DNA from 2 places in the Tenuifilum osseticum genome. Region 1 is predicted to be linked to the other one. Evidence: riboswitches for the same ligand, from Rfam matches in the RefSeq annotation. Region 1 holds a riboswitch; the other holds the start of a gene.
What was found. Region 1 has a riboswitch for thiamine pyrophosphate ahead of AB6811_RS09460 (TonB-dependent receptor). Riboswitches for the same ligand answer to the same signal wherever they lie in the genome.

Region 1 (5,867 bases):
GTAGATGTAGAATGCCGAGGTTATTATGCCCAGCGGCCAGAGCCATACCCTTTGCTTAATCTCCAGGTATAGGTATATGAGACCGGTGATTGCACCAATTAGCTCTATGTAGTTGTTTTGTAGCCAGTTCATTTTAATGATAAAGGTTAAAGGGCAAATATAGGGAGTTTGGTTTTAGAGTTCAGGATTTTGAATACCTTAGTTCCGGAATGCCAAAACCAAATCCCTATCTTATAACGTTTGCATTTCCCGGTAATCATATTTTCCAATTAAAACTCAATGCCAACCCTAACCATAATATGTCTTTCGGCTTGGGGGTAGTAACCAATGCTTACATACTCAGGATCGCCGCTCTGGAATAGTGTGCGGTAAACCCAGGCGTTGGCGGAGTACTTGATATTGAAAAAGTTGTTCACCGAAATCTGAGCAAAAATCGATTTATTCGATTTTGTCTTGTAGCTATACTCTGTAATAAAGTTGTTAACCCAGTAAGGATCAAGGCTGCGGTTTCTGTTCTCGGTGTTATCGATATACTGCCTGCTAACATACTTGCTTATCCACGAAAACTGAAAATTCTCTACAGGTAAAATTGTAATGCGTGTGAATGCTACCAGCGAAGGCGAGAACGATATAGTTGTGTTGCCTAGAGGTTCGGCTACAGGCGATTGCAGGTCGTTCCAATCGGTTGGATTATCGGTAAGGTTAGCAAAGTTTGTATAGTCCTTGATGATGTTCTTGCTCAGGGTTGTGTTTCCGTCAATTTTAAACCAGCTTGCTGGTTTAGCGGAAAGGGTAAACTCAATACCGGTACGGTAACTATTGGGTACATTAGCCATTACGGCATAACCAACATCGGTGAGCTCGCCAGTAAGTACAAGCTGATCCTTGTAAAGCATGTAGTAGTAGTTGAAATCAACCGAAATGTTTTGTAAGCGCATGCGGTAGCCTATTTCCCAGTCGTTTAGCCTTTCGGGTTTAGGAGTAAAATCGGTTGAGCCCTTTTGGGCATCCTTTAGGTCGCTTCGGGCGGGCTCGCGGTGAGCAATTGCATACGAGATGTAAGCCTCGTGCCCTGAGCTAAAGCTATAGGTTGCCCCTACCTTGGGATTCAGGAAATTCCAGCTATGTTCCTGGTTCAATGCAATTACATCGGAGTCAATCCCCTTTAGCTTATAGCTAATACCCCTGTACTGAATGTCGGCAAAAACCGAAATGGCATCGGATACCTGCCAAATAGCCTTTGAGAATATATTCCAGTCGGTTTTTTCGCCATTGTTCCTATACCACTCATATTTATTGGGTAAGCCGATATTCATTTTACTCCAAAGAACTTTTCCAAAATGGTCGCCATCGTAACGGTTCCAGCCTCCGCCGAATGTATACTCAAATATCCCTGAGCGGTAAAGCATTGTGGCTATACCCCCGTAAAAGATGTTGTCCATCCATTTCTGCTGAATAAAGTCGGTACGTTTAATGATGGTATCGCGAATTGAAAAGTTTGGCAATCCGTATTTTGAGAGCTTACGATCGGGTTTATACTCCTCGTAGTAACCTCTGCCATCGGTTAGGTGAAGGGTGATATTTGCGGTTAGGTTGTTTGTGAATGAGTGGGTACCCATAAGGTGGTAGTGGGTTTGCCAGTAATTATCTTTCTGATCGGCGTAGTAGCGGGTTACCCCTTGATCATCAACATACTCGCCTGCGGGATTGTAGCGGCGGTTGGTGCTCATCATGTAGTCGGGTGTGCCTTCCCATGTAATTCCGGTATGCTCCTCGCCATGAATAATATTTGTGCGAATAAGGCTGCGCTCGCCATTCCAGGCTGCAGTAACAAACATCGACCTGTGATCCGAGTTGGCTCGTTCGATATACCCGTCGGAGTGTAACTGCGAGAACCGCCCTTCCATGCTGAACCCGTTCTTCATCAGGCCGGTAGCAATCCGTGCCGAAGTTTTCCAGGTATTGTACGACCCGCCAAGTAGGTCAACGGCTGCGTAAGGCTCAGGGGTAAGGGTTGTGGTTTGGAAGTTTACGGTAGCGCCAAAGGCAGCGGCACCGTTGGTTGATGTTCCAACCCCGCGCTGCACCTGTACATTATCGACCGATGCTGCAAAATCGGGTAAATCCACCCAGTAAACCCCCTGCGATTCAGCATCGTTGAGCGGAACCCCGTTAATGGTTACATTAATGCGGGTTGGATCGGTTCCGCGAATGCGGAAGGCTGTGTTGCCAATTCCAATGCCGCTTTCCGATGATACTACCACCGATGGTAACATTTCCAGCAGGTAGGGCGTGTCGCCTCCGGTGTTGGCCTGCTTAAGCTCCTGGCGGTTGAGTGTGGTTTGTGCAATGGGCATGCGGCTCGATGCGCGGGTTGACGATACTACAACTGCATCGAGGTACTGTGACGATTGCTTTAGCTCAAGATTCAACTCCATATCGCCATTAACCTTAACCTCAACCTGAACGGTTTCGTACCCCAGGTACGAGGCAACAAGGGTGTAACTACCTTGCCGCACCTGTGTAAGCCGATAGTAACCATTGAAACCGCTGTAGGTACCCAAAAAGGTGTTTTCCATCTTAACGGTAGCACCCACCAACGGAGTACCGTAGGTGTCGGTAATCTGTCCGTAAATGGTAAATCCGAGATTCTCGGTTGGATTTGCTTGCATGGTAAAACCTGCAAGCAGAAGTGCACAGAGCACAAATGCAATTTTCTTCATGTTTTTTTATCCCTTTAAATAGTTAAACATAAACCAGGTTCGGGCATTTAAGCCGAAAATCCTGAATAACTATAAAGGGGGAAATTGTGAGATGTTGACAAACTCTTTTTCCCTTCGCCGGCATTACCCGGATCAGGTTCAAAGGGTATGATCTCAGCCCTAAGGGCACCCCCAAAAGTCAGCTGCAAAGATAGCAAAAAAAAAGCGTGAAGTGAACCGCGAGCGGTGAAAAGATATTAAACTGTAAGGTTTGGACTTGCTTTATGTAGATTTATATTAATCTTATTGCTAGCACGGACTTGTAGTCCGTGACAAATACTTCTTACACTTTATTACTTATTCGAGCTGTGCTTCATTGAAAACACCATTAAAATAACCGCACGGATTGGCTTTGCCGAACTGCAACCGCACGGATTGTAAATCCGCGCGAGCGGGGGGAATTATAAAAAACTCAGGCGCAGCCTGTTGCTAATAGCGCGACGGCGGTGCAACCGCCGCCGAACGCGGTCCGTTTATTGCTTTTTACAGCCTCGGCTGAACAGGGGGTGTCCACCGTTATAAACCTTAATGGGATTTCAAAGCTTTGAATACCTACATTCCTCGCCATTGGCTATAGCTTGTTAGGTGGCGTTATTCAACTGTCATTGTTTGAATTCTATCTGATTTTCCAAATAAGTATCCATTAATTATTGGTATTTCAATTTTGAATACACCATCTATTTCTATTTTAAAATCATTTATTTCTGTTCGGTTAGTTGCCTTCTCGCTAGACCAAAGTTCATAGGTATTCCATCTAGAATTATCAATTTTATCCCTTGGGCTTTTTGTTATAATTTTAAAATGATCATCTTCTAAATACCCAGTTTTACCTGATTTAGAAATAATCGAAAGTTCATTAATTATTCCATTTATATCAGACAAATAGATTTTTGCTCCTATTTTTTCATTCTTTCCTTTTGAATATGAATAACCTATCCAAAAGTCGGGAATCTTAGAATTTGGTATTTTAAATCTAAAGCAATTGTTTCCATCGAAGCATAATATCGGTTCGTCGCTAAAGAATGGATAAAATTCATTGTAGTCGTCAACAGTGCCGTAATCAATAACATGTAAATAATTATATTCTATTTTTATATCATCTACATATTTTGTCATTTCCCAATATGGTAGTTGACTAGAATTATATGGAGAATCATTTACATATTCAATAGTGATTATAGTTGGCTCTTTATCAGCCCCATATGAAATACGTTCTACTGTTTTTTTCCAATTATAACTTGGATAAGTAACTTCAATCTGTCTTATAAATGTAGGTGATGAATTAGAATGAATAACCTTCATAGATTTTGCAATCGCACTATCATATACGACACTTGTAAATTCATTTGCTTCATTTTTTTCAAATTCTGCAATTAGTTCAATGTTTTTTTTGTCTATTTCAGTTAATAATCCATTAACATTATCTGATGTCGGCTTATACCATTTCTTTGATGTAAAATAGTCTCTTAAATCTTCTGATTTAAAAATATATCCATATCGAGCAAATATCTCATTCCTCATTATTCTTAATTCAGAGGGTGATTTTCCCCATAGATAATCTTTACTAAGCAATTTTTGGTCAGGTTTAGATTGTCCAAAAGAAGCTGTCATTATTCCAATAAAAAGAATTAATGTTATTAGTTTCATATTTACCTTTTTTGTGTACGATAGTTCATCATAATGCCACCTAACCGTTCAGCAGTTGCTTACGCTGGGGAGTTAACCGCCAGCGGCGTTATCCGCCGATAAAAAGTCTTTTTTAATTATTTTAAAGTCGACATATTGTCTTTAAAATTAAAAAAAACTTTTAATTTCTAATATTTTATCTTCTAAAAAATGATTATCAAGTTCGTCTTTTTTCTCATTAAACTGTTTTGCTTTTATATATTCTATATCAAGAAGTCCAAGAACTTGTGAAGTTGAACTCAGAAATAATCGTTTAGCACTTTCCTCTTTTTTAATTTTATAACTAAGTTTAAGTTTATTACAAAGTTTTATTATCTCGACGTTGTCAAACGAAATCTTGTCAGGATAGTGAGCGAATAAATTGCGTATTGATTTTATGATTTCGAGTTCTTTATAAAGGTTCTCGGATATTATTCCTAAAGAATATGACAGTTTTATTTTACTTGAAAATGTTGAAAGTGGCCCATAACCTGAAAACAAATCCTTTTTATGTTTTTTTGTACCTATTAAAATCTTTTCTAATAAAATCTTTAGTTGATTTTCTATATAAGAAGAGCCAAGCAACACGCAACCCCTGTCAGATTCATCAGACAATTCAATTCGGATTCTTAAAGAATTTTTTATTAACCTTTTGTCAACTTCAGATAATTCATCTAACCCTTTTATTAGACTATAATATAGTTCTAATCTTTCTTCTTTGTTAATCATAGTATTTTAGATATTTTTTGCGTATTTGTTTCTAAAAAAGGTTAAAAACTAGTTTTAATGAAAACAGGGTACAAGCAACTTATTGCTAGGTAAATTTAATAAAATACCTTTAAATCGTCAAATAGAAAATTCATTTATCATGGTCAGGTTTAGGCTGTTTGCTTTTTGCGGTTTGGAATACGGTTGGAATGTATATAGCCATTCCCATAAAGCTATCGGATTACAGCTATAATATAAAAAATAATTCAATGTTGTTTAGTTAAGGTTATTTGTCATGTTGCGCGCAAGCGAAACATCTCAATGGGTCGATTAGAGATCCTTCGCTACACTCAGGATGACAAATGAGGTTATTCGTGTAAGTTGCTCGTTGTTCGTTGTTCGTGAAATTGACCTCACCCCCTCCCCTCTCCTGATAGGAGAGGGGAGAAGCATTTAGGAGACCTTATTGCAGGGCTAAAGGAAATTGACCTCACCCCCTCCCCTCTCCTGATAGGAGAGGGGAGAAGCATTTAGGAGACCTTATTGCAGGGCTAAAGTCTCCCCTCTCAGGGGAGATTTAGAGGGGTCATCTAGGTTGAATGTGGAAAACAACCTCACCCAACCATTTTCCTTAAGGGGGGAATGGAGCGGAAGAAGCAAGCAGAGGCATAAAAGCCAGACCCGACAATGGGTCGGGGGTGGAACATGGCGGTGGGCTTAGTAAGCGATACC
Region 2 (5,867 bases), on a different contig from region 1:
TTCTCTGAATGTTTTCATAGCGCATAGCTCACCACACATGGTGCAGTAATCATCGGTATTGCTCTCAGACTCATTTTTTCTTTTACGAGCAAGTTCGGGTTCTAGCATGTAGTCGAACATCTTCTCCCAGTCCAGGTTAAACCTTGCCTGCGAGAGTTTTAGGTCGTTTAGTACGGCTAGTGGTAGCCCTTTAGCCACATCGGCTGAGTGTGCTGCAATGCGACTTGCAATTACACCTTGCTTAACATCATCGATGCTTGGTAGGCAGAGGTGTTCAGCAGGGGTTACATAGCATAGAAAGTTTGCTCCACAGCTGGCTGCTATTGCCCCACCTATAGCTCCTGCAATGTGGTCGTAACCAGCTGCTGCGTCGGTGGTGAGTGGACCCAAAACGTAAAGTGGTGCCCCATCGCAAATGCGTTTCATAAGCTTCATGTTCATTTCAATTTGCGTAAGCGGCATATGACCCGGTCCTTCAACCATTACCTGAACACCTTTATTCCTAGCTCTTTGCACAAGCTCGCCTTGAATGAGAAGTTCATCAATTTGCATAGGGTCATTCGCATCGGTTCCACTGCCCGGTCTAAGACCATCGCCTAGGCTTATGGTAACATCAAATTTTTTGCATACTTCAAGGATTTTATCGTAGTGTTCGTATAAAGGGTTCTCTTTACCCGTTGTTTTAATGTACCTGTAAACAAGTGAACCTCCACGACTTACGATTCCTGTAGTGCGTTCAAAAACATCGAAATATCTAATGGATTTTGTTGTAACTGCACAGTGTAGGGTCATAAAATCTACACCCATTTTTGCTTGGGTTTCAATTTCAGCAAATAGTTCATCGGGGTCAAAAACAAAATTATCGGTTTGCCCAAGTTCTCCTTTTCGGGCAACCACAGTGTAAATTGGTACGGTTCCAACCATTACCTGTGAGTGCTTTAGAATTTCAGAGAGATTTAAATATAAGTTCCCCCCAGTTGAAAGATCCATTATGGAATCGGCTCCGTATTTAGTCGCAATTTTTAGTTTTTCAAGTTCCTCTTTTAAAGAACAGTGTTTACCCGATGTCCCAATATTTGCGTTGATTTTTGTCGACAAGCCATCGCCAATTGCTCTGGCCTTGATATTTCGATTTCTGTTTTTTGGAATTACACATCTGCCTGCAGCTATTTGAGAGCAAAGCCAGTTCGGTGATACTCCATCGTGTAGCGCAGCTTGTTCCATTTCAGGGGTAATAATACCTCTATTGGCATATTGTAGTTGCGTGGTCATACTCATTAATTTTTTCAATTATCATTTTTGCACACTCGTAAAAGAATTCTGTTTGCATTAGGTGTCGGACCATGGCAATACTACCAACGCCGGTTTGCAAAACAGGATCGATGTTCTCAGGGAAAATACCACCAATGGCAATAACAGGAACGGGAGAAAAATCTACAACTTGTTTCAGTTGAGCAGTACCTACTGGGGCATCAGGTTTTGCTTTGGCATTTGTTGGATAGATGGGACCAAACCCAATGTAGTCAGGCCTTTTCTTTAGGGCCTCTTTGGCTTGCTCAATGGAGTGGGTAGATAAGCCAATTTTCATGTTTCCCACTATCTTTCGGGCTTGTTCTATAGGAATGTCATCCTGCCCCAAGTGTAAATAATCCGCATCGCAAAGGGCTGCAATATCGGGGCGGTCGTTTATCACAAGTTTTGTATTAGTCCCTCGTGTAATACTGCGAAGTTCACGGGCAATACTGAGCAATTTCCTATCGTCCAACTCCTTTTCCCTCAGTTGAAGCATCCTGATGCCAAGTTTTACGCACTGCTCTGCAATGCGTGCATATGAAAGGGTAGGGCGTGTTATGATAACATATAGCCCCAAACCCTTTTGTGGTACTTGCGAGTTAGGCATGTTCAAGAACTGAATTGGTGATTATTTCGGAGATCTTTTTGCCTGAAAGCAACATTCCGCCAAAAATTGGCCCCATTCTAAAACTACCACTTACTCCATTGGCTGCCATACCCGAAACAAATAGACCTGGAAATATCTCCTTTGTGTTTTCTGTGGTTGTTTTTTCAGCTTCGTAAACGCTCATACTACGTTCACCAATTACGCTGCCTGTAGGGGTGTTAAGTTTAATGCCATTTTTACGCTCTAAAATTCTTGCAACTTCGCAATCATGGCCGGTAGCATCGAGCACGGCCTTTGAAATAACAATAATTGGATCAACATGAAGTTTTTCCCGATGCACTGGTGCCCAGTTGATTACAACGCCGCGTACCCGTTCATCCTGAATTACTACATCTTCAACGGATATGCAGTTCATTAAGGTAGCACCTGCTTTCGATGCATGGTAAATGAGTGCCGATGTTGCTTGTAAGGAGTCAATAATGTACAAATTATCGGAGTAGTTTTTATAGTCAATTCCTAGCTCCTTTACAATTGGAAGTGCATCGTGCTGGACAACAATATCATTGAACATCATAGCTCCACCCCACATTCCACCCCCAGGTGCTAGTTTCCTCTCAAATAGCACCACGTTTTGCTTAGCCTTTGCCAGGTAATAGGCAGCAAGTAATCCGGAGGGCCCTCCTCCTACAATGGCAACATCTACATTTAGGATTTTTTTGAATTTGTGGAAGTAAGAATCAACAATTCCACTTGAAATTTGAAACTCCATAGCTTATAAGTTTTAGTTAAACATTATAAACTAGGAGATGCTACTTGGGTAAAAGCTGTAATGAGCGAACCTCAAAACTTCCCTACGCAGGTATTATCCTGTTCAGGTTGTAAGGGTATTATCTCAGCCTTACTCAGGCACCCCTAGTTTTGTATGTGCAAATGTAGAAAAAAACGGAAACCGTTGTTTGGTTTCCGTTTAAAATTTTTCAACAAAAAAGGGATTAACCTTTTTGCTTGGTTTCCACTACCTTTGCGGTGTAGCCAAGTTTCTCAATTGCTTTGGCAATTTTTTCGGGGTCGGTTTTTGTGGCATCGTACTTAATGGTTACCAACTTCTTGTCAAGGGTGGCTTCAACCTCCTTAACCCCTTTCTCAAAAACAATATCGCGTTCAATTTTTGCCTTGCACGACTGGCAGTGCATGTTAACCTCAAAGGTGACAGATTTAATTTCAACCTTTTGCGCTTGCGACGTTAATACAGCAAATCCTAGCAGTATTAATGTTAGTGTAATAATCTTTCTCATGGTATAGTAGTATTTGTGGTTACTTATTGTTTCTCAGCAGGATATCCCAACTCTTTTAGTTTTATTAAGGCCTGCTCAAGGCTTGTTTGCGTTTCATATTCAAAGGTTACGGTTTGTGAAACCAGATCGGCTTTCACGTTGGTAATCCCGTTTACCGTAGGTAGGTTTCCCAGTATGGTGTTAACACAACCCATACATTTCATGTTTTTCACTTTAAGCTTTATTGTCATCATAGTGGTTTAATTTAAGGTTTACATTATTTCCAGATGGACATTCTAAATCCGGCATAAAATTTTTGACCTGTTAAGGGGCCCCAAATTTGCGAGGCGTCAAATGTTGAACTCCACGGATTTTCCCACGATACAATAGGGTCTTTCTGGGTGAACCCTGTAAGGTTCTCAACGCCTATGTAGAAATCAAACTTACGAAACAGTTTGGTTACTTGTACATTCATGGTAATGAAAGGCTTATAGTCCGTTTCAAGGTTTAGACCATATCCTTTGGGGAGTCTTCCGCTACCGTTATACTGAATGGTATAGTCGAACTGCCACTTACGCGATGGGGTTTTGTAACCAGCAGTAAACAAGCCTTTGTTGCGGCTTACAAGTGGCTTTTGCTTTAACGTATCGTTAATGGTTTGTTTCACATCGTTTATTCTATATGCCAAGGTAAACTGTAGGTTTCTAATTGGCTCTCCCGAGAGTTCTATCTGTAGGGTATTTGAGTACGATTTCCCTTTCAGATTGTAGAAGTAAACCGCACTGTTATCCCTGTCGATATCGGCAATAAACTGATTTTCAAACCATACATAGTAATAATCGGCGGTTAAACTATAGTTTTGATCCAAAAATTTGAATTTCTGATTCATGCTAATCCCGGCATTCCAGGCTTCTTCAATTCTTGGATTTTCCTCTACTACCAGGTTCCGTGAACTCACCAAAAGGTTTGAGTTCTCAGCAATGAAATTTGGCGATCTGTATCCTTTACCTGCGCTGAACCTAATGGTTAAGGTCGAAACTGGTTTTACCATCCCGTGGAAACGAGGTGTCACAAGAGTGCCAAACCTACTATTTTGGTCAACCCTTATGCCAGCCATTAGTGTAAGAATTTCCAGATGTTTATAGGTGTATTCGCCGTAAATACCTTTGACCCACTCGGTGCGATCGTAAGGGGTGTTATTGAAAGTTTCATCGTACCTATCGTACCTGAGGGTTACGCCTCCTTTAATGTTGTGGTTTGTATTGCCAATATAGGTTATTGCAACCAGGTTGCCGTAGTAGCTAAGCTGTTTGGCGTTGTGCATTCTAACACCTATGGTTGCATCCTGGCTGTGGAGCGATACGGCATTGATAAGCCCAATACTTGTGTTTGGTCTTTGGGAAATGTATCCGGTTTTGTTAAAGGCCTCAAGTAATTGGGTTGAGTACTTTACCCCGTAGGGGTTACCAATCAGGGGTTGAGTATTGGTATAAAACTTAACCTGTCCGGCTAGCCTGTCCTCATTCATAAACTTCACCCCAACTTGCGATTCCCACTTCTTCCCCTGGTACTTCCATCGGTTAAACAGGTGGTACTGCTGGGTAAGTGGGTGGTCAAGGAATTGGTCGTGATTGTGATCAACCCGGTTGCTTAGCATACTTCCATGCACCAGCACCATTGACGATACGGTGGGGGTAACATCAAATGCATAGTTAGCATTTAGTTCAGCCATGCCAAGTGAGTTGGTGTAAAGGTTCAGGTACGACTTTTCCTCTGCCCAGGGTTTCTTGTACTCAATATTGATTTGTCCGGTTATGCTTTCGTACCCGTTGCTGACCGATGCAGTTCCCTTTGATACTTGTATTGATTCCATCCATGGCCCCGGAACATAACTTAAACCAAAGGTTGATGCCAACCCTCGCATTGTGGGTATATTTTCATACTGCATCTGGGTGTATATTCCTGCTAACCCCAGCAGCTGAATTTGCTTTGCCCCGGTAATGGCATCGCTATAAGACACATCAACTGAAGCATTCGTTTCAAAGCTTTCCGATAGGTTGCAGCATGCAGCGCGTGTAAGTTCTCCCGATGTAAGTACAACAGTTTGTATTGGATTTAGCTGCTGTATAAAGGTATTTGCCCTGTCAGCTTTAACCGTTACGGCATCGATATTTATAGTTGATTTCAGGACATGGCGTAACGGAAAACCTACATTCTCAATACTAATGGTATCGGTTTTAAAACCAACGAAACTTATAGCTATCTGGTTGCCTTGCACCTTATTTAAAGAAAAGTAACCACTTTCATCGGTGGTTGTACCAACTTGGCTGTTCAGCCAAATTACGGCGGCTCCTTGGAGCGGAATACTGTCGCCTTTCTCGTTCAGCTCGTAAACATAACCGTACACAAAATCTTTACTCTGTGCTTTAATAATATGTTGAGCTGAAAACCATAGTAACAGTAATGTTAATATGCGTTTCATAATAGAAATTCTTAAATTGTTGTTGAAATCAAATATGAGCGCTACAAGCAAAAAATGAGCGCAATTAAGAGCTGCAGAGAGAAAAAACTCTCTGTAACGATTAAATTGTATGGGCTATTTTTAGCTGATGATTTTCAATGCAGATTTTTTTCCCCGTACTGCAGGGTGGGGCTTTATCCCAATTGGTTTTGTAAGTTGGGATTAACTTTTG

Region 2: it holds a riboswitch for thiamine pyrophosphate, as region 1 does, so the genes downstream of both, AB6811_RS01230 (sulfide-dependent adenosine diphosphate thiazole synthase) here and AB6811_RS09460 (TonB-dependent receptor) in region 1, are expected to answer to the same signal.

Annotation. Positions count from the first base shown of each region.
Region 1 covers NZ_JBGCUE010000009.1:52,116-57,982, reverse strand. The annotation lists gene pnuC (nicotinamide riboside transporter PnuC) at 1-132, opposite strand, end outside; gene AB6811_RS09460 (TonB-dependent receptor) at 270-2,723, opposite strand; TPP riboswitch at 2,816-2,906, opposite strand; gene AB6811_RS09455 (YARHG domain-containing protein) at 3,354-4,409, opposite strand; gene AB6811_RS09450 (MltR family transcriptional regulator) at 4,557-5,156, opposite strand; gene AB6811_RS09445 (hypothetical protein) at 5,750-5,867, opposite strand, start outside.
Region 2 covers NZ_JBGCUE010000001.1:296,358-302,224, forward strand. The annotation lists gene thiC (phosphomethylpyrimidine synthase ThiC) at 1-1,272, opposite strand, end outside; gene thiE (thiamine phosphate synthase) at 1,244-1,900, opposite strand; gene AB6811_RS01230 (sulfide-dependent adenosine diphosphate thiazole synthase) at 1,893-2,669, opposite strand; TPP riboswitch at 2,732-2,824, opposite strand; gene AB6811_RS01235 (heavy-metal-associated domain-containing protein) at 2,893-3,195, opposite strand; gene AB6811_RS01240 (heavy-metal-associated domain-containing protein) at 3,219-3,428, opposite strand; gene AB6811_RS01245 (TonB-dependent receptor) at 3,452-5,656, opposite strand; gene AB6811_RS01250 (hypothetical protein) at 5,757-5,867, opposite strand, start outside.